Regions from separate parts of the Providencia huaxiensis genome, predicted to be linked through region 1. Evidence: predicted binding sites of a transcription regulator. Region 1 holds the regulator's gene; each other region holds the start of a gene.

Region 1 (7,019 bases):
GCATTGTGCCAGCGAGTGGCAAAATTTTCACACCAGACAACGATAATCATTTAAAACAAGTGATTGGAATGGGCTGCTGGAGTGAACAAGAGCTGGTGGGGGGGGAGCATGGTGGATGGCAAGCAGAGAAGCTAAGCCACGATGGCAGCCACTTTGCCGTGTACTACCAACAAGAAAAAGTGGGTGAAGTCGCTTGGTCACAAGTGGGTAACCACAATATCCAAAATGCATTGATGGCGATTGCTGCGGCTCACCATGTAGGAGTCCCAGTAAAAGAAGCTTGCCTTGCCTTGAATGGCTTTATCAATGCACGCCGTCGCCTTGAGTTACGTGGTGTTGAAAATGGCGTTAGTGTTTACGATGACTTCGCACATCACCCAACGGCTATTTTGGCAACGTTAGAAGCACTTCGCAGCAAAGTTGGCGGAACTTCACGTATTCTTGCAGTGCTCGAGCCTCGTTCGAATACCATGAAAATGGGAGTCAATAAAAATGATATTGCGCCTGCGCTAGGCCGTGCAGATGAAGTGTTTCTGTTCCAACCGGCCAATATCCCTTGGATGGTGACGGATATTGCTGAAAAATGTGTTCAACCCGCCCGTTGGAGTGCAGATATTGAGGCATTCACCAATATGATTATTGAAACCGCACAACCGGGTGACCATATTTTGGTGATGAGCAATGGTGGTTTTAGCGGCATTCATGGCAAATTGCTCGCAGCTTTGAAGGCGAAAGCAGAAACAGAGCAAGATGATTAAATTCTCTTAGCTAGCTATTTGATAACCCCAGTGATCCTTATGATTGCTGGGTTTTTTTTATGTTTGGCATACTCAATGGGCACTGTTCTATGACGAGACTTAATGTTATTGGGCTATTCATCTCTTTTTTTAAACTTCCCATATAGCAATCTAGCGAATCTGTGAAAAGGTGGAACAAGCAGCCAACCGCAATCGCTTTGAGTTTCCATGATGGCATGAATAGTAACACCACATAAACAACCGCAGCCCAAAAGGAATGAAGTGGGTGGAACCCAATACCACAGCGTTCTGGGTCAAAAATAGGGTCAGCTAGCAGATGATCTAAATCGATAGCCATCGTGGCTATCATGATCAGGGCAGCGAGTTTCCAATTTTTTCGCCAAAATAGGTAACCAAAGGCAATTGGCATCAGAAAGTGAAAGCCGTAGTGTATGAAGTTGCGGAAAATATCAAATAACAAAATGATGTCTCAAAATCGAATAGAAACAGACAAAAACAATAAGAGGGAAATCGAATTTCCCTCTTATTCTAATGTATATCAATAGATTAAAGCTCTTGTTCAAATAACGCTAAAATCGCTTCATACAACTCTTTTGTGGTGAAATTGTTGGCTGGTGTTGAGAAGATAGTATCATCACCAGCAATACTACCTAAAATTCCTTCTGCTTTACCTAATGAATCTAATAAACGTGCAATAAGCTGTGCAGCACCTGGACTCGTTCTGATCACGACAACAGAAGGGTTGTAGTCTATATCCAAAACTAAGTTTTTGAGTGGGCTGGTGGCGGTAGGGACACCAGGCTCTGTCGGTAGGCAATATACCATTTCCATTTTTGCATTACGGGTGCGAACAGCACCAAATTTGGTTAGCATTCTGGAAATTTTTGATTGGTTAATATTTTCGAAGCCTTCTTCTTGCAAAGCCGTGACAATTTCAGCTTGCGAGCTAAATTTTTCTTCTTTAAGTAGGGCTTTAAAAGCCTTAACCAAGTCTTCTTGTTTAGACGGAGTGCGCATAATCAACCCATTCTTTTGCATTGAATTAAGCTGTATTATCCGTAAAAGTGCATTTTTATGCAACAAAATTGCGTTATGATGAGTTTATAACCAGCGAATAACTTAAAGTTAAGCAATTTCGTTTTAGGTTGGTAGTTAGAAGTATCAATTTATCGTAAATTGTGAAAATGAAAAATTAGCATAATAGAGCAATGAATTTTTCAGATATTCGTTGTAAATTTATTGTTAATAAAAATGTTTTTGATTGAAAAATATACACAGAAAACAACTTATTGTGCGAAATGCAATACCCAGAAAAACTATTTGTTAAAAAAGTGCCCGTTATCTCATTAACAGATAAGGAATTTGTTTAGAATACTGGCAATTAATAAACAAGTTCTCTTGCGTTAAACTCTCTCTCTATCTGTTAACAAATTGTTTTTTATACGTAATGTGTTAAGTGTATAACAAATAAAGTGATATCTTTTTAAAGTACAAATTAAGGAGTTTCAGAATGAAAGTTGCAGTCCTAGGTGCAGCAGGTGGTATCGGTCAGGCTCTCGCCCTTCTTCTCAAAAACCAGCTCCCAGCAGGTTCAGAACTCTCCCTCTACGACATCGCACCAGTCACTCCAGGTGTTGCTGCTGACTTAAGCCATATCCCTACTGATGTTAAAGTGACAGGCTTTGCTGGCGAAGATGCAAAACCTGCATTAAAAGGTGCTGACATTGTCCTTATTTCTGCGGGTGTTGCACGTAAACCAGGTATGGACCGTTCTGACTTATTTAACATCAATGCGGGTATCGTCCGTAATCTGATCCAACAAATTGCTGAAACTTGCCCTAAAGCATTGATTGGTATCATCACTAACCCAGTGAATACCACTGTTGCTATCGCTGCTGAAGTCCTGAAAAAAGCAGGCGTTTACGATAAAAACCGTTTATTCGGTGTGACGACATTAGATATCATCCGTTCTAATACATTTGTTGCTGAACTAAAAGGCAAAAATGTTAATGACCTCGAAGTGCCTGTGATTGGTGGCCACTCTGGTGTGACTATCCTGCCACTGTTATCTCAAATTGAAGGTGTTAGCTTCACTGACGAAGAAGTTGCAGCGTTAACTAAGCGTATTCAAAATGCAGGTACAGAAGTCGTTGAAGCGAAAGCGGGTGGCGGGTCTGCAACTTTATCTATGGGCCAAGCAGCTGCACGTTTAGGTTTATCTTTAATTCGTGGTCTGCAAGGCGAAAGCAATGTGGTTGAATGTGTTTACACCGAAGGTGATGGTGAGCATGCTCGCTTCTTTGCACAACCCGTTGTTTTAGGCAAAAACGGTATCGAAAAACATTTACCAATCGGTAAATTAAGTGCATTTGAAGAGAAAGCACTGAAAGACATGCTAGATGTATTAAAAGCAGATATCGAATTAGGTGAAAAATTTATTAATGGCTAATGCCAGTTAACACTTTTCCTAATTGTAAAGGGTTGAGTTTCGTTTAGAGCTCAACCTTTTTTATTGGGTTGCCATCAAAAGATAAGGCCGTGAATACATTGATTATTCACAGCCTTATATCTATATCCCATACAATTTTTAATCTTCCACTGGTGCCTTTTCTCTGACTTTTCTTTCTAATAAATCCCCTGTAATTGGGTCGTAATAACGACTTGGCCAAATTTCAGCTGGGTGAATGGCTAAGAAATTTGCAATGATCCATTCCCCTTTAGGCCAAGGGCGTGATAGCGCATTTGCTAACGTTGAAGAGCTTAGCCCTGCCTCGCGTGAAATTGCGGCAAGGGTTGTCCCACGTTTACGTAAAGCAGCAATGATATCTGCAGGGTGCCAGTCCGATTTCCGTAAAATCATTTTTTAGTCCTTTTTTCACTTAGAATCATGTAGAGTTAGTGGTACGAGTAACAGAAAATTATGGTACAGTCAGTACATCCGTTTAGTTATTGGAAATAAAATAACAGAAATTTCCCAAAATAATTTCTGATTTTTTCTTAAAAATTCATTTTATGAAACTGCCGTGGTTTTTATGAAATTAAATAGAAAGTCAGAATGAAGAACTGTGAATTAGGATAAAGCTTTGTTATTAAAACTAACTCTTTCTAGTTAGGGAGAGGAATGACATATTTAATGCTACTTTTTACTTGTACTCATAATATATCTAGATTAGTTAATAAAATTAGTTAAATTATTAGCGAGTAAATTATTTAATTGTCTGTTATTAAAAGAAATTAGAATTCTAATAACAAATATGATTTGTATATTATTATTTATAGGTATAAATAAAACGAATAGATTAATGAAGTTTTGAGAAAATAGAGATAGTTTTCAACAACTGGAAATCGAATTGTCATCATGACTAGGAGGGTCAGCATGTACAAGGAATGGCTTACGGCAAAAGAGTTGGTTGGGTTACAAGGGCTTCCCATGACAACTCAAGGCATTAATGCCATGGCAAGGCGTGAAAACTGGGTAAGTCGCAAAAGACGAGGTATTCAAGGCAAAGCCTTGGAATACCATATAAGTTCTTTACCTATCGATATTTTTGAAAGCCAGTTTGCTAACGAAACTTCACCACTTTATCAAGTAAAACGAAATGATAATGCCTTTATTTGGCAGGAAGCTTATAACCAGCTTTCCAATGATGAACGAGACATTATCCTGACATTTATTATGCGCGAAGGGGCACTAGCGCTAATTAATTTAATTAATAATAATTAATTTACAATTACTTAAGATGTAAATAATTAATATATAAAAATAATATTATATTGAATTAAAAAAAATTTTTAACAGATGACATTTTAGTAAAGCTGCAAAAGCAGGTTTCATAATACAAGTGTGAAGTGAAAAATGAAAAAATTGTGGTTCACTGCCAAAGAATTAGCTGGGTTAGAAGGACTCCCGACATCTCCTCAGGGAATTAACCTAATGGCAAGACGAGAAGGCTGGAAAAACCGCCGTAAAAGAGGGGTACAGGGTAAAGCTGTTGAGTATTATTTTGAAAGCTTACCGGGGGAAATCCAAGGGCAACTTAGCCTGCATGAGCCTTCGGTAACTTACCAAAGCCAAAGAACAGATGCATTGCAAATTTGGTCGGAAGCGTATTACCAACTGACAGAGTCTGAGCGCAATAAAATAGTGAAATATATCCTGCGTTACGGTTTGTCGTCACTGCTTGCTCAAATCGATGAAGAAGACAAAGGGGAAAAATAACGTTTCCCCTTTTCTTGATCTGCTTTGTCTTTTCTAGTGACTAAGAGTGGCGTTGAATTGCGATATAAGCTAAGCCGATCAATGCATCTTTATAAATTGAATCTTCAATTACATTCAAGGCATCAATCGCTTTTTGTGCTTCTTCTTGGGCTCTTGCATAGGTATATTCAAGGGAACCACAGCGTTTCATGGTTGCCAGAACCGTATCTAACAGATGGCGCCCATTGCCTTGCTCAATCGCTTGGCGGATCAACGCGGATTCTTCTTCATTACCATTTTGCATTGCGTGAAGTAGGGGAAGTGTAGGTTTACCTTCATCTAAATCATCACCCGTATTTTTTCCTAATTGAGCGTTGTCTGCATCATAATCGAGAAGATCGTCAATTAACTGAAAAGCTGTACCAATATAGCGACCATAATCTTGTAGCGCTTTTTCTTGTGCCGGTGTTGCATTAGCTAAAATAGCAGATGCGTGAGCGGCCGCTTCAAAAAGACGTGCGGTTTTACTGTAGATCACTTGCATGTAGTTTTCTTCAGTAATATTGGGATCATTGCAGTTCATCAGCTGTAAAACTTCCCCTTCAGCGATCACATTCGTCGCTTCAGACATCAGTTTTAGCACCCGCATTGAATCGAGATCCGTCATCATCTGGAATGATCGAGTGTAAATAAAATCACCCACGAGGACACTCGCTGCATTACCAAAAACAGCATTTGCAGTTTGTTTTCCACGACGCATATCGGACTCATCAACGACGTCATCATGTAGCAGCGTTGCGGTATGAATGAACTCGATCAACGCTGCAACTTGGGTATGTTTATGACCCGAGTAGCCTAAAGATCGACCTGCAAGCACTGCGATCATCGGCCGGATCCTTTTACCGCCACCACTGACGATGTAATAACCAAGCTGGTTAATTAGTGCAACATCTGAATTCAATTGACTGAGGATGGCTTCGTTTACCGCTGACATATCCTCAGTTGTCAGTTCAATAATAGATTCTAAATTCATTGTAATTTATTCATATTATTAGTTTTTGGTTCATTCCCGAAATAAAAAAATGGGAGACCGATAGAACAGTTATCTTTCTAGCATAACATTATTAATTATAAGATTATCAGGTGTGATGCAAAAAATGTTTAAATAAGTAACAATTGAGTGAATAGGCGCTAAATCAATGCTCAAAAACGGTTATTGAGAAAAAAGTCGTATTTTTTGTCATCTAACCGCATTATTGGCTTGTGTTCTGATGCTTTTTTGCGTAGAATTCGCGCCCTATTGTGAATATTTTATAGCGTACTCTGGAATTGAAATATTTAACGGGTGCGCGGAAAGCGGAGTTAATATGTACGCGGTTTTCCAAAGTGGTGGTAAACAACACCGAGTTAGCGAAGGTCAAACTGTCCGCCTAGAAAAGCTGGACATCGCAACAGGTGAAACTGTTGAATTTGATCAAGTTCTGATGGTTGCTAATGGCGATGAGATCCAAATCGGTGCTCCTATCGTTGAAGGCGTTAAAGTGAAAGCGGAAGTGGTTGCACACGGTCGTGGCGAAAAAGTTAAAATCGTCAAGTTCCGTCGTCGTAAACATAGCCGTAAACAACAGGGTCATCGTCAGTGGTTCACTGATGTTAAGATCACTGTCATCGCTTAAGATTTAGGAGAGCAGATTAATGGCACACAAAAAGGCTGGTGGTTCGACTCGTAACGGTCGTGACTCAGAAGCAAAACGTTTAGGTGTTAAACGTTTTGGTGGTGAAGCTGTATTAGCAGGTAGCATCATCGTTCGTCAACGTGGTACTAAGTTCCACGCAGGTAACAACGTAGGTTGTGGCCGTGACCACACTCTGTTCGCATTAGCGGACGGTAAAGTTAAATTTGAAGTTAAAGGTCCAAACAATCGTAAATTTATCAGCATCGAAGCTGAATAAGTTTTCTGACCTTTAATTCAGAATTAAAGCCCTGCAAAAACCTTTTGCGGGGCTTTTTATATTCAGATATTTGATCTTTAATGAACTACACACGAATTAAAGATGCACCA
Region 2 (7,019 bases), 180 kb from region 1:
CGCTACTGTTGTGATCAGCAACTGGGAAATCACCAGTGTTACCGGTACGCCATTTTTATTCACTTTGGCAAAGCTTTGCGGCAGAATACCTTTCTGTGCCGCGACATACATACCGCGGGATGGTCCAACAATCCAAGAAGCAATCTCAGCCAGTACGCCAAGTAATAATAGTGCAGCAATAATCCTTACGGCCCATTCAAGGGATGAATTAAAGTGTGTGACAAGCACATTGAATGTCTGTACCACGCCAGCAGATAAATTAATTTCACTGTTTGGGATCACGGCTGCCACCGATAACCCACCAATTGAGCTTAAACAGATTGCCGCTATCATGAGTAAAAACATGGCTGCGGGGTAATCTCGACCGGGGTTTTTCATCTCATTGACGTGAGTTGCTGAAGCTTCAACACCCATATAGCTCAAAATAAAGGCGACAAATACCACGAGTGTGCCAATTTTGGTGAAATCAGGAATAAATGTTTCGGTACTAATTTCAATGGCCAATGGAGAGCCGCTGACTAAATAACTGATTGCCAAAAAGACTAAAATCAGCGCTGGAAGTAAGATACCCGCAAAGAAACCGACTTTCGCAATCGTTGCCGTATATTTGGTTCCACCAAACTGAGTGAAAGCCAATACCCAAAGAATAACAAGTGCCCCTATCGTTTTGGTGATTGGGTCTGTATTAAGTTCTGGCCAATTTAAAATATAAGATAGAGCCCCTAAGACGAAATACAGCATAGGAATAAAGCCAATCGCAATTTGTAAATAGCCAAATGAAATGGCGGCAAATCCCCAACGTTCGCCTAATGTATTAGAAACCCATGCAAATACACCACCTTCCTCCCAACCTTCTACGGTTGCCATTTCTGCGGCACACAATGCGACAGGAATAAACCACAATAATCCTCCTAATAGCAGGAAAAATACGAGGCTAAAGCCAGATGTTGCAAATGTTGGGTATTCATAAACGGCCATCACCATTGATGCAGTAATGGCAAAAAAGCCAAGTAGTGTCAGTTGCTTTGTGGCTGGAGCTGTCGTTGTTGCCATACGAGTTCTCCTCAAATCGATAAACAATCTGCCTTTGCAGGGCGGATCTCAGTAGGAGCCAAAGAACCTAAGGCTCTTTGGCTCGTTAACAACACAATCATGAATAAAAGAATTAACTGTGATTAAAGCCGCCGCCTTCTTCTTCCGTTAGCGGGTTATTGACGGGGTGCTTATCGAAATACTCTAATGTACGTTTGAAGTCATCAATGAGTAATGCGGCTAAATCTAAACTGACGCCATGACGCACTAGAATACGTTGAATAACAAGATCTTCACGGTTTGCTGGCATTGAATAGGCAGGAACTTGCCAGCCGCGACTACGCAGTTTGTCTGCGATATCATAGAGGGAATATTTGCTGGTGGTTGTGCCTTCTTTCAGTTTCCATGCTAGTGCAGGGATACCCGTTTGGCTATTACCATCAAAAATCATTTCAAATGGCCCTAATTTTTCAATTTCACGGCTGAGGTATTGTGCGGTTGCATAGCAAGCGTTGTGGATTTTTGCATAGCCTTCGCGGCCTAGCCTCAAGAAATTATAATATTGAGCAATGATTTGACCGCCAGGGCGAGAGAAATTCAGTGCGAATGTTGGCATGTTACCGCCTAAATAATTCACATTAAAAATCAATTCTTCGGGAAGGTCTTTGGCTTCACGCCAAACTACCCAGCCAGCGCCTAATGGGGCTAAACCAAATTTATGGCCTGATGCATTAATGGATTTTACCCGTGGTAAGCGGAAGTCCCATTCTAAATCGGGAGCACAAAATGGGGCTAAGAACCCGCCACTCGCACCATCCACATGGATAGGAATATCCAGACCCGTCTCTTTTTGCAGTTTATCGAGCGCATCGTGTACCGCTTTTACGGGCTCATATTGGCAGGTAAATGTCACCCCTAGCGTTGGCACGACACCAATGGTGTTTTCATCGACACGCTTGAGCACTTCTTCCGGTGTCATGATGAGACGGTCACCTTCCAGTGGGATCTCTCTGAGCTCAACATCGAAGTAACGGGCAAATTTGTGCCAACAGATTTGAACTGGGCCACAAATTAAGTTGGGTTTATCGGTTGGTTTCCCTTTAGCAGCCTGTTTTTTACGCCATTGCCATTTTAACGCGAGCCCCCCAAGCATTGCAGCCTCTGAGGACCCGATGGTTGAACAACCAAGGGTATTTTCTGCTTCTGGTGAATTCCATAAGTCCGCTAACATATGTACGCAGCGGTTTTCAATTTCTGCTGTTTGTGGATATTCGTCTTTATCTATCATGTTTTTGTCGATAGATAAGTCCATTAAATCACGAATTTCATCATCCACCCATGTCTGGCAGAATGTTGCTAAGTTTTGGCGTGAATTCCCATCTAACATTAATTCATCGCGTACTGCACTAAATACATTACGTGGTGCTTGTTCTTTCAATGGAAATTTGGTTTTCGGTAACGATTTGGATAATTCTAATGATGCATAGACATCATCTATTCCATTGTATTTTGAATTTAATGCATTATTACTCATGCTTTAATTCCTCAATGACTATGTGGTAATCAAATAGTATTAATCTTGAGCTCAATATTAAATATACGCTGACTTTTGAAAAATTCAAAAGCAATCAAATAAAAAAGATAATTTAATGAAAACTGTCATAATTAGAAAGTCACAGTGGAGTGAATGATGGTTTGTGGTTATTTTGGTTATAGATAATTTTTTGCAAGAGCTGATTGCTTTCATAAAATGATGCTCAGGTTACAAGATTTAACTAAACTATTACATTTTTATGGTTTTTATTTCTGCTAATTTAGCTTTTTTATTATTTTTATTTGATTTTATATGGGTGGAAAATGTGGCGAAAATAAATTAATATTCATCAAAAATGAATATTTCAATAATGTTAACTTATGTAACTTTTATTTAAATTCTAATTTTCATTGTGTTTAAAGTTAATTTGTACCGTTAACCGTTAAATATATTTATTGTGGTGAAATGAATTTGAATATAAAGAGGGTAATAACATGAGCTATATCGTGGAAAAGTTTCCCGCGAATTTAATGAGTTTGGATATTACGTTAATATATTTTTCTTAAAGAGACAGGGTCTTTTTTAAACAAGAAATAGAAGATATCTATAAGTATAGAAGACAAGTAGCAAAGGGATGAGACAAAAATAGTTGCCTCATCCTAAGAAATTAAGGCCTAACTCCCAGAGTATGGCAGATGGCATAGGTGAGCTCAGAACGGTTCAATGTATAAAAATGGAAATCTTTCACGCCTTCACGGCTAAGGATTTTAACCATGTCCATGGCGATTGATGCCCCGACAAGGTTGCGGCTCTCAGGGTCGTTATCTAGCCCTTCGTACATTTTACTCATCCATGCCGGAATGCGAACGTTAGTGAGTTTGGCGAAGCGCTCTAATTGACGAAAGTTAGAGACAGGTAAAATCCCCGGCACAATTTCCACATCAATTCCTGTTGCGACGCAGCGGTCACGGAAACGTAAATAGCTTTCAACATCAAAGAAAAACTGGGTGATTGCACGGTTAGCACCTGCATCAATCTTCTTTTTTAAACTAATTAAATCGGCTTGCGCGCTTTTGGCTTCGGGGTGAACTTCAGGATAGGCTGCGACAGAAACATCAAAATCCGCTTCGCCTTTTAACAGCTCGACCAAATCAACGGCATACATATCTGGCTTACGGCTGTTGTCAGGCAAATCACCACGCAATGCAACAATATGGCGAATACCATTATTCCAATAGTCACGAGCAATCGCTTTTAGTTCATCAGAGCTTGCATCAATACAAGTTAGATGAGGAGCTGCAATCAAGCCGGTTTTATCTTTAATATCTTTGATGATGCTGTGCGTTCTATCACGTTCACCGGAATTCGCACCATAAGTCACAGATACAAATTTAGGTTTCAGGTTTTTCAGCCGATCGATGGATTTCCACAGTGTCTGTTCCATCTCTTCACTGCGAGGTGGGAAAAATTCAAATGAAACATTAATCTGGCCATCTAATTCAGCTAAGTTTTGATTTAGCGCTTCGCGCTGATTTGCGTGAAAAAAACTCATACCCTGTAACCTCGCAATTTGCAGACTTACTATTTCTTGTACGTTATTATATCCATTTGTGCGTCTATACGTTTAGACGTCTAAATAGAAATTACCAGATCGGTACCAATAGTCAATACTTAAATTAAATTATGACGCTGAGGTTTTTTCAAAGGCAATATGAAGAAAATTCATGATCAAAAAACGCGACCCTTTTCAGTGTCGCGTTCGGACCTATCGCTAGTCAGATTTACTCAGTAAAACAGAAATGCTCAATCATTTGGCTAATTAATTGGCGAGTAGGCTCAATAAAGCGCATATCGATAAATTCATCAGGTTGATGTGCTTGCTCAATAGAACCAGGGCCAAGAACCAACGTCGGGCAGAGTTCTTGGATAAACGGCGCTTCAGTACAGTAATTCACGGTATCCGCTTTTTGCCCTAATAACTGTTCAATTACTGCCACCATCTTGTGATCCGTTGGGCATTCATAGCCAGGGATCGGTGGATGCATGGGCTCAATCGCCAAGCGTCCCGGCCAACGGGCACTAACAGGCTCAAGAGCTTCATTGAGTAGTTCATCTAAGTCTTGCAAAGTTAGCCCCGGCAGCGGGCGAATATCCATATGTAATTCACAACAACCACAAATTCGGTTAGCAGCATCACCACCATGAATATGACCAAAGTTCATCGTCGGGTAGGGAATGACAAATGCAGGATTGTTAAATCGTTCTTTTAACGTATTTCGTAAATCCATTAAATGAGAAATAGATTCATGCATTAATTCAATCGCATTGACGCCACGCTCTGGGTCACTAGAGTGCCCCGATTGCCCAGTAATACGGATAGCGTTCGATAAATGCCCTTTGTGTGCGCGGATCGGTTGTAACGACGTCGGCTCACCAATAATCGCAAAATCCGGTCTTAGTGCTGTACTAGCTGCAAAATAGCGTGCCCCAGCCATGGAGGTTTCTTCATCCGCTGTTGCTAGGATATGTAATGGTCGCTTGAGCTGCGTTAGATCCATATCGCGTAACGCATCGACAATAAACGCAAAGAAGCCTTTCATGTCTGCGGTTCCGAGCCCATATAACTTGCCATCATGCTCTGTCAGCTCAAACGGGTTTTTGCTCCAACGTCCATCATCAAAGGGCACGGTATCGGTATGACCACATAGCATCAGCCCACCATTTCCTTCGCCAATGGAAGCAAGCAAATTATATTTATCACGTGTTTCCGGCACGGGTTGAATGTTGACCGAAAAACCTAACGTCTCGAGCCACCCACCGAGAAGCTCAACAAGGGCTTTATTGCTCTGGTCCAAATGAGAATCAGTCGCACTAATCGACGGAATGGCAATTAATTGACGATAAATCTCAATAAATGCAGGTAATTTAATATTCACTGTTGACAGCCTTTATCCATAATAGTATCAATATTCATGCACTTTATTTGAATAAAAATACACATTAAACTGTTTGGGTCACGAGTACAAGGTAGAAAGCATATGTTGAACACACTCATTATCGGGGCCAGTGGCTATACTGGAGCAGAATTAGCCGCTTATTTGCAACGCCATCCTGAAGTTAATCTTCAAGGATTGATGGTATCGAAGCAAAGTGCGGATGCAAATAAACGTTTTTCTGATTTGCACCCTCAGTATAAAGGCATCATAGATCTTCCTGTTCTGCCATTAACAGATGTCGCAGAAGCAGCGAAAGGTATTGATGTTGTTTTCCTTGCCACGGCACATGAAGTGAGCCACGACATTGCACCTCAGTTTCTTGAAGCGGGCTGCATTGTGTTCGATTTATCGGGTGCGTATCGTGTTCAAGATCCTGCCTTCTATACGCAATACTATGGCTTTGAACATACAAATACTGAATGGCTAATGCAAGCAGTTTACGGTTTAGCGGAATGGCAGGCCGATAAAATTCGTCAAGCGCAGTTGATTGCGGTTCCAGGGTGTTACCCAACGGTTTCCCAATTAGCCCTTAAACCATTGATTGAAGAAAATTTACTGGATGAAGCGATGTGGCCAGTGATTAATGCCACCAGCGGTGTTTCCGGTGCAGGCCGTAAAGCCTCGATGACCAATAGCTTTTGTGAAGTGAGTTTGCAGCCTTATGGCATCTTTACTCATCGCCATCAGCCAGAAATTGCGACTCACTTGGGAAGAGAGGTTATTTTCACACCACATTTGGGTAATTTCTCTCGGGGCATTCTTGCCACGATTACATGCAAAGTAAAAACGGGTGTGACGGCAGAAAAAATCACACAAACGTTTAAAGATGCTTATCAAAATAAACCGTTAGTGCGGCTATATGAAAAAGGCGTTCCTGCATTGAAATCGGTAGTGGGGACACCGTTTTGTGACATTGGCTATGTATTGAATGGTGAATATCTGATTTTAGTGGGTACAGAAGATAACCTACTCAAAGGTGCGGCAGCACAAGCCGTTCAGTGCATGAATATTCGTTTTGGTTTTGCTGAAACTCAGTCTTTATTTTAAGAAGGATTAACCCCATGCAACCCTTAGTGATTAAATTGGGCGGAGTGTTACTTGATAGCGTCGAGGCACTTGAAAAATTATTTACAGCTATTCAAACCTATCGTCAAGTCCATCAACGTGAGTTGGTGATTGTGCATGGCGGTGGCTGTTTAGTTGATGAATTGATGCAAAAACTGCAATTACCTGTCGTTAAAAAGCAGGGGTTACGGGTCACGCCAGCAGACCAAATCGATATCATTACCGGGGCATTAGCAGGTACGGCGAATAAAACATTATTGGCATGGGCAACGAAGTATCAACTTCCGGCTGTAGGGCTTTCCCTCGGTGATGGGCAAAGTGCCACAGTAACGCAATTAAACGAAGAATTAGGCCATGTTGGTAATGCGAAACCCGGCGATGCGAAGTTATTG
Region 3 (7,019 bases), 540 kb from region 1:
CGCATTTCATACTGCCCCGTAAATTTCCCGTTATTATCTAATACAGGGATTTCTGCGAGCAAAGCTGTACCCGGTGGAATGAGGGTTTTATCTGATGCAACGGATGCTTTAGCAATTAAAGGAACCGCACTTGCGCCTCTAACAGGGACAAATGATTGCGGTTTAAAAAAGACAAATGACGGGTTTTCTTCTAAAAGCTGGCGAACTTCTTGCTCGCTATGCTGGTCCGTCCAATCATGGATAGCTTGTAATGACATTTGGCTAAGAGGAACCTCACCGCGGTCTACCAGCACTTTTCCGATACTTTTGTACGCATGGCCATTTTTACCTGCATAACCAAAGAAATTCAAAGGGCTACCATCCCCAAAATCAACATAGCCACTTCCCTGAACTTCCATCATAAAATTTTCAACGGGTGAATTACTATAAGCTAAAATTAAATTATCACTCAGGGCACCGTTATAAATCGCGGCTCGGCTAGGTAAACGCTTCTTTCCTTTTGGGGGCATACCGTATAACGGATAACGAAATTCACCTTGTGCCATACGACGGGCCTCAATCACAGGTGTGTAATATCCTGTAAATTGCACGTTTCCATAATTATCGGCACCTTCCATTTGGAAAGCCGTTAAATTGAAATTTGCCAATTGAGCCGGATCTCCTCCCGCCATCAACCAGTTTTCTATGGCATGGTAAGCATCATTGTTACTTTTAAACAACCGTGGTGATGCATTTTTGATTTCATTAACCTGCTGATTAAAATCTGGTGCATTGATTGGTCGTCCCTGTACATTCACTTGATTTACTTTCTGTAAATCTTGAACTAAGCGACCATCTTTATATTGTTGGCCTTTATCCGTTGGATGGGTTTGGCACCCAGCTAATAAGGAAAGAAATACACTGGTTACTAACCACTTTTTTACTGTTTGTTTATTGACGATTTTTGTTAGCCCTATATTCATGCTCTACCACCCAGATAAATCCAACAATCCAATATGAAGCGCACAATAGCAAACCCAATTAGGGAATGAAACGTGTAAATATATTTAGAGTGGTTATTTTCCTTCACCAACTCATCAAAGTGTAAAAAACAGCCAGACAGAACAAATTTTGTTCGGTAAATGCTAAATTTTGAAAAAAAAACACGAAAAAACTTGCATCAGATCTCATCCCGAGTATAGTGCCCGCATCGGACGCGGGGTGGAGCAGCATGGTAGCTCGTCGGGCTCATAACCCGAAGGTCGTTGGTTCAAATCCAGCCCCCGCAACCAATTACTGATTAAATCAGTAAAGTAACAAAAAATCTGCAGTATAAAGTCGTAAAAATTCAGTCGCGGGATGGAGCAGCATGGTAGCTCGTCGGGCTCATAACCCGAAGGTCGTTGGTTCAAATCCAGCTCCCGCAACCAATTTTTTACCTCTTCAGTCGCGGGGTGGAGCAGCATGGTAGCTCGTCGGGCTCATAACCCGAAGGTCGTTGGTTCAAATCCAGCCCCCGCAACCAATTCTTTTGAGTCCCCTTTCTGGTCCCCCATCACCTTTTTAATATCACTATAAAAATTCTATTTTTAATCATAACTGAAAAATAAAAAAGGCGATCCACATACGTTTATCACCTTTCTTAATCTTTTTAAATTAACTAGTTGCGGATCGCTAATGCACCACCGTTACGGAAATAAGCTTTTACTCCTTCAAAAATGGATTCTGCCATTTGCTGTTGGAATTTTGCTGTTTTTAATTTCTTCTCTTCTTCCAAATTACTAATAAAAGCGGTTTCGACTAGAATCGATGGGATCTCAGGTGCTTTAAGTACCGCGAAACCGGCTTGGTCAACTCTGTTTTTATGCAGTTTGTTAACTTTCCCCATCCGTTTTAGTACTTCATCACCGAATTTCAAGCTGTCATTAATTGTCGCAGTTTGCACGAGATCAAACATCGTATGGTCAAGATACACATCACCACTTTTACTCACTCCGCCCACTAAGTCCGCTTCGTTTTGTGTTTGTGCAAGGTAACGAGCCGTATTACTGGTCGCGCCTTTCGTCGATAGTGCAAAAACAGAAGAGCCTCGGGCTGAACGATTAGTAAATGCATCCGCATGAATTGAAACGAATAAATCTGCCTGCATTTTACGCGCTTTCGCCACTCGGACTTTTAATGGAATAAAGACATCTTCATTGCGTGTCATATAGGAGCGCATTTTAGGATCTTTATCTATCAGTGCTTTTAGCCGACGTGCGATCTGTAAAACCACATCTTTTTCGCGCGTTTTATATTTGCCGATCGCACCGGGGTCTTCGCCACCATGTCCTGGGTCGATCATAATAATAATTGGGCGATCCGTCCCTGCTTTACCTGGTTTCTTCGCTTGAGCAGGCATGCTCTCCTCAAGATCACCTTTATTATAATCCTCAAGTAATGCCAATAGAGGATCATCATTGGTGTCAACGCCTTTACCTGGATAAAAATCAAGAACTAAGCGATGCTTAAATTCCGCAACAGGGGCCATCGAGAAGAATTGAGGACTGACTTTATTTTTAACTTCAAATACCAAGCGAACCGTTTTCGGATCAAATTGCCCAACTCTAACTAGTTTAAGGTAGGGATCACGTGTTTGAATTTGAGTTCCCATATCCTTCAATACATTATTTAACTGCACCCCTTCAAGATCGACCACAATACGCTCAGGGTTATTAAGCACAAACTGACGGTACTTCAATGGAGTACTAGATTCCAATGTAACTCGTGTATAGCTCGATGCTGGCCAAATGCGCACAGCCACCACGCTGCTACTCGCAGAAAAACCGAATGGGCTAATGCTCAGTAACATAACTGCTGCTGCGCCTTGAATAAAACGACGCTTCGATGGGTTGTGATCTTGGTGACTCATCAATAATTCCGAACCTAGAACTGAGAAATAAAGTGATTTTAGGATAAATGCTAATAGTTAGCCTTGAAATACGCACTCTAACTAATCATTTGCACTCTGTCATTAAGAATATATCAAAGCATCTATAGAGTTACAGACATGAGTATAACCTAATCATACTGAGAGAAAATATTTGTGAGTGACTTTCTGTGTCAATTTTATGCAATTTAGTTTTCATAGAGTATATCGAGTTAAATTTAGAGATATGTAAATGTAAAAAATAAAAATGTTACTTTTTTTATCCCATCTTTTACTTGATATTTACCGACAAAAAGAATAAAAATACATTATTAACGAATAAAAATTCAATTAAGAGGGTTGTTATGAAAGAGCGCAGCACCGAGTTGGTTGATGAGTTTCGCCATTCGGTTCCTTATATAAACGCCCACCGCGGCAAAACATTTATTATTATGCTTGGTGGTGAAGCGATTGCGCATGAAAATTTTCCTAGCATTGTCAATGACATAGGATTATTGCATAGTTTAGGCATCAGAATTGTTGTCGTTTATGGCGCTAGGCCTCAAATTGAGGACATTTTAGCAGAGCATAAATATGATGCGGTTTATCATAAACATACTCGCGTCACCGATGCGAATACTCTTGAATATGTAAAGCAAGCTTCTGGCGCTTTACAATTAGATATCACGGCTCGGTTATCTATGAGCTTAGGTAATACCCCGCTTCAAGGCGCACACATTAATGTGGTTAGTGGCAATTTCGTTATTGCCCAACCTCTGGGCGTTGACGATGGTATTGATTATTGCCACAGTGGAAGGATCCGTCGTATTAATGAAGAAGCCATTAATAATCAATTAGATAATGGTTCTATTGTACTAATTGGGCCGGTTGCCGTCTCAGTCACAGGGGAAAGTTTTAATCTGACCTCTGAAGAAATTGCCACTCAATTAGCAGTAAAAATGAAAGCGGAAAAACTGATCGGTTTTTGCTCCTCACAAGGTGTAGCAGACAAAGAAGGCAATATTTTGTCTGAATTATTCCCAAATGAAGCAGAAAACCGCATCCAAGAACTTGAATCTGAAGGTGATTACTATTCAGGAACTGTGCGCTTTTTACGCGGAGCCGCAAAAGCTTGCCGCCGAGGCGTCCGCCGTAGCCACCTATTGAGCTACCAAGAAAATGGCTCGTTAATTCAAGAGTTATTCTCTCGTGATGGTATTGGTACCCAAATCGTCATGGAAAGTGCGGAACAAATCCGCCGTGCAAACATTAATGATATTGGTGGAATATTAGAGCTTATTCGCCCATTAGAACAACAAGGTATTTTAGTTAGACGTTCACGTGAGCAATTAGAAATGGAAATTGATAAATTTACCATTATTGAACGTGATAACTTAGTCATCGCTTGTGCAGCGCTTTACCCTTACCCAGAAGAAAAACTAGGTGAAATGGCTTGTGTCGCTGTTCATCCTGATTACCGAAGTTCATCTAGAGGAGAGGAGTTACTGCACCGTGTTGCTGTACAAGCAAAACAATTTGGTTTAGATAAACTATTTGTCCTGACAACTCGTAGTATCCATTGGTTTCAAGAGCGTGGTTTTACCCCCGCGGAGATTGAGATGTTACCAATGAAAAAGCAGGCTTTATATAACTACCAGCGTCGCTCTAAGATATTGATTTTAGACCTAAAAAACCAAGCTGATAAGTGAATATTAGAGTCTTAAGCATAATTACTGTTTCGTCACTGACTTTAGCCCCAAACTATACAAGGATGCATAGTTTGGGTCGTAGCTTTAAAACTACGGAATAGCCGTTAAGCTATCTGAATAACTCTAGCTTTCTCACACAAAGGAATGGAATCTAAATGTGGTTGGATTGCCGCTTTCATCTCAGCGAAAGATGTACCATAAAAATAGAATGCGGTTTCTGTCGGGCCATCCCAAACGCCATGAATGCTTCCAATATCTTCCACAGCATCATCTAGAATATCGAACACTTCACTGATATCCCCGTTTTCATAAACGTCATCCGCGAGTTCTGTCCCGTTGAAATAAATAGCCATACCTTCATCTGAACCAAAATCGATTCGAACATCTTCCCCATGAATAAATAAACGAGAGCCTTTTGGAGCTAACATTGAAGAAAAAAGTTGAATAATTAAACTGATATTTTCGTCACTCGCCTCTTCAAGTGCTATTTCTATATCACATTCCTGCGCTTCACCATTATCACCTAATAATGTCCCACCACCTGTGACATGGATATTTTTATCCATGCTTTTCATGACTTCATTAAATGCATCGTCTAAGTCACCACGCCTAATAGGCTCAAGCCTTGCATTTAATGTTACTGTAATTGCCGTCATTTCTTGCTGGTTATCCATCTCATTACCTTTACTTTAGGGTGAATTATTCACGTAACTTACAAATAAGTTAGTTACATTAATTGGGTCGCTAAACCGCTCCGTCGCTTAGTTGGCGTTTCAACGGCTCGACGTAATACTTTTGGGCTACCGTAAAGAGATAGCTCTTTTTTAGCTCGAGTTATCGCTGTATACACAAGCTCACGTGTCATCACTGGAGAATATACATTTGGTAAAACCAATGCGGTATGAGCAAACTCCGAACCTTGTGATTTATGAACGGTCATTGCATAAGCTGTTTCATGCTGTGGAAGCCGGTTAGGTTGTACTCCACGAATAGACCCATCTGGAAATTGGAAATAGGCTCTCAGTGCATTTTCTTCATCTGGTAAAATGATGCCTATATCCCCATTAAAAAGTCCTAATGGGCTATCATTACGACTAATCATAATTGGTCGGCCTGCATAGTGTTTATTCAATAAATTATATGGGCGGTTTATTATCCCTTGCCTATGAAATAATTTTTCTAATTTATCGTTAAGGCCAATAACGCCAAAAGGCCCTTCCCGCAGAGCCGTTAGTAACCGATATTGGTTAAATTTTTTCAGAACTTGCTCAGGATCTTCTTTATCTTTAACCGCAAGTAGATATTCCTTATAATTTTCAGCGGCATCTAATAAAATTTTCGCGTAATCATCCGCTGTTTCTTGAATATAACTATGCACATCTGGACGTTGTTGATTTAGTAATTGTTGAACTCGAGAAACATTCCCTTCATTTACAGCAAAAGCGAGTTGGCCAATCCCTGAGTCTGCAGAAAAACGGTAGCTTTTACGCAATAAACATAGGTTATCACGAATAATTGGGCCGTTTGGTGATGCATAAGCTGCAACTGAATATCCTGTTAGCGCCGAAAGTTGAGATGCCCTTTCCACACTATAACCGTTATCAGCAAACTGACAAATATCCCCTAACACAGCACCCGCTTCGACAGAAGCAAGTTGATCTTTATCACCTAGAAATATTAATTTTGCATTTTCAGGCAGTGACTCAAGTAATTTACTCATCATGGGTAAATCTACCATTGAGGCTTCATCAACAATGAGTACATCAAGAGATAAACGGTTGTCTCGGTTATAACGAAACTGCTGACTTTCAGGTTGAGCCCCTAATAAACGGTGTAATGTTTTTGCATGATTAGGCAAAACAGCGCGTTCTTCATCGGTTAAAGGCATCTTTTTCATCGCTTCACCAAGAGATTCCGTCAACCTAGCTGCCGCCTTACCAGTTGGAGCAGCCAGCTCTATTCTAATTTTGTGGTGAAGTTTGGTTTCAAGCTTAATTAATGCGGCAAGGATACGTGCAACCGTTGTTGTTTTTCCCGTCCCTGGCCCCCCTGATATGATTGACACCTTGCTGGTTACGGCAACTGCTGCTGCAATTTTTTGCCAATCAATATCATCAGTAGTAGGAAATAAATTATCTAGTACTTCCTTGATTTGGGCATTATTTTGCTTTTCTATTGATGTGTTAGAGAAAAACTTTGCAACATATTGCTCATATTGCCACATCCGTTGAAAATATAAGTATTCCCCTGAAAGTATTAAAGGCGAGATCTGGTTTTCTGTTGATAGCGACACTGCATTTGCTTGTTTGAGCGTTTGATAAAGTACTTGTTCGCTCGGCTCTCCCATTTTTTGCCAAAATTCAGCGGCTAATTCAGGATGCCTTCCTGCAAATAACTTTTCAGGTATAACATCTGCCAATGCT

What was found. The regulator ArgR, encoded in region 1, controls arginine synthesis, uptake and breakdown. The targets are predictions, from matches to a motif close to ANTGAATAAAAATACANT.
Region 2: argC (N-acetyl-gamma-glutamyl-phosphate reductase) is a predicted target of ArgR. The motif match lies at 5,549-5,566, and genes of this name have one in related genera.
Region 3: argA (amino-acid N-acetyltransferase) is a predicted target of ArgR. The motif match lies at 3,201-3,218, and genes of this name have one in related genera.

The regions. Positions count from the first base shown of each region.
Region 1 is NZ_CP031123.2:3,417,387-3,424,405, reverse strand. It holds gene mpl (UDP-N-acetylmuramate:L-alanyl-gamma-D-glutamyl-meso-diaminopimelate ligase) at 1-758, shown strand, start outside; gene CYG50_RS17445 (DUF6122 family protein) at 796-1,218, opposite strand; gene argR (transcriptional regulator ArgR) at 1,305-1,775, opposite strand; gene mdh (malate dehydrogenase) at 2,269-3,207, shown strand; gene CYG50_RS17430 (helix-turn-helix domain-containing protein) at 3,346-3,618, opposite strand; gene CYG50_RS17425 (DNA-binding protein) at 4,135-4,482, shown strand; gene CYG50_RS17420 (DNA-binding protein) at 4,615-4,977, shown strand; gene ispB (octaprenyl diphosphate synthase) at 5,018-5,989, opposite strand; gene rplU (50S ribosomal protein L21) at 6,324-6,632, shown strand; gene rpmA (50S ribosomal protein L27) at 6,652-6,909, shown strand.
Region 2 is NZ_CP031123.2:3,595,140-3,602,158, reverse strand. It holds gene gadC (glutamate/gamma-aminobutyrate antiporter) at 1-1,053, opposite strand, end outside; gene gad (glutamate decarboxylase) at 1,166-2,566, opposite strand; gene metF (methylenetetrahydrofolate reductase) at 3,234-4,118, opposite strand; gene argE (acetylornithine deacetylase) at 4,348-5,502, opposite strand; gene argC (N-acetyl-gamma-glutamyl-phosphate reductase) at 5,605-6,609, shown strand; gene argB (acetylglutamate kinase) at 6,624-7,019, shown strand, end outside.
Region 3 is NZ_CP031123.2:2,874,407-2,881,425, forward strand. It holds gene mltA (murein transglycosylase A) at 1-962, opposite strand, end outside; tRNA gene CYG50_RS14890 (tRNA-Met) at 1,195-1,271, shown strand; tRNA gene CYG50_RS14895 (tRNA-Met) at 1,333-1,409, shown strand; tRNA gene CYG50_RS14900 (tRNA-Met) at 1,428-1,504, shown strand; gene amiC (N-acetylmuramoyl-L-alanine amidase AmiC) at 1,640-2,890, opposite strand; gene argA (amino-acid N-acetyltransferase) at 3,253-4,596, shown strand; gene CYG50_RS14915 (hypothetical protein) at 4,701-5,270, opposite strand; gene recD (exodeoxyribonuclease V subunit alpha) at 5,324-7,019, opposite strand, start outside.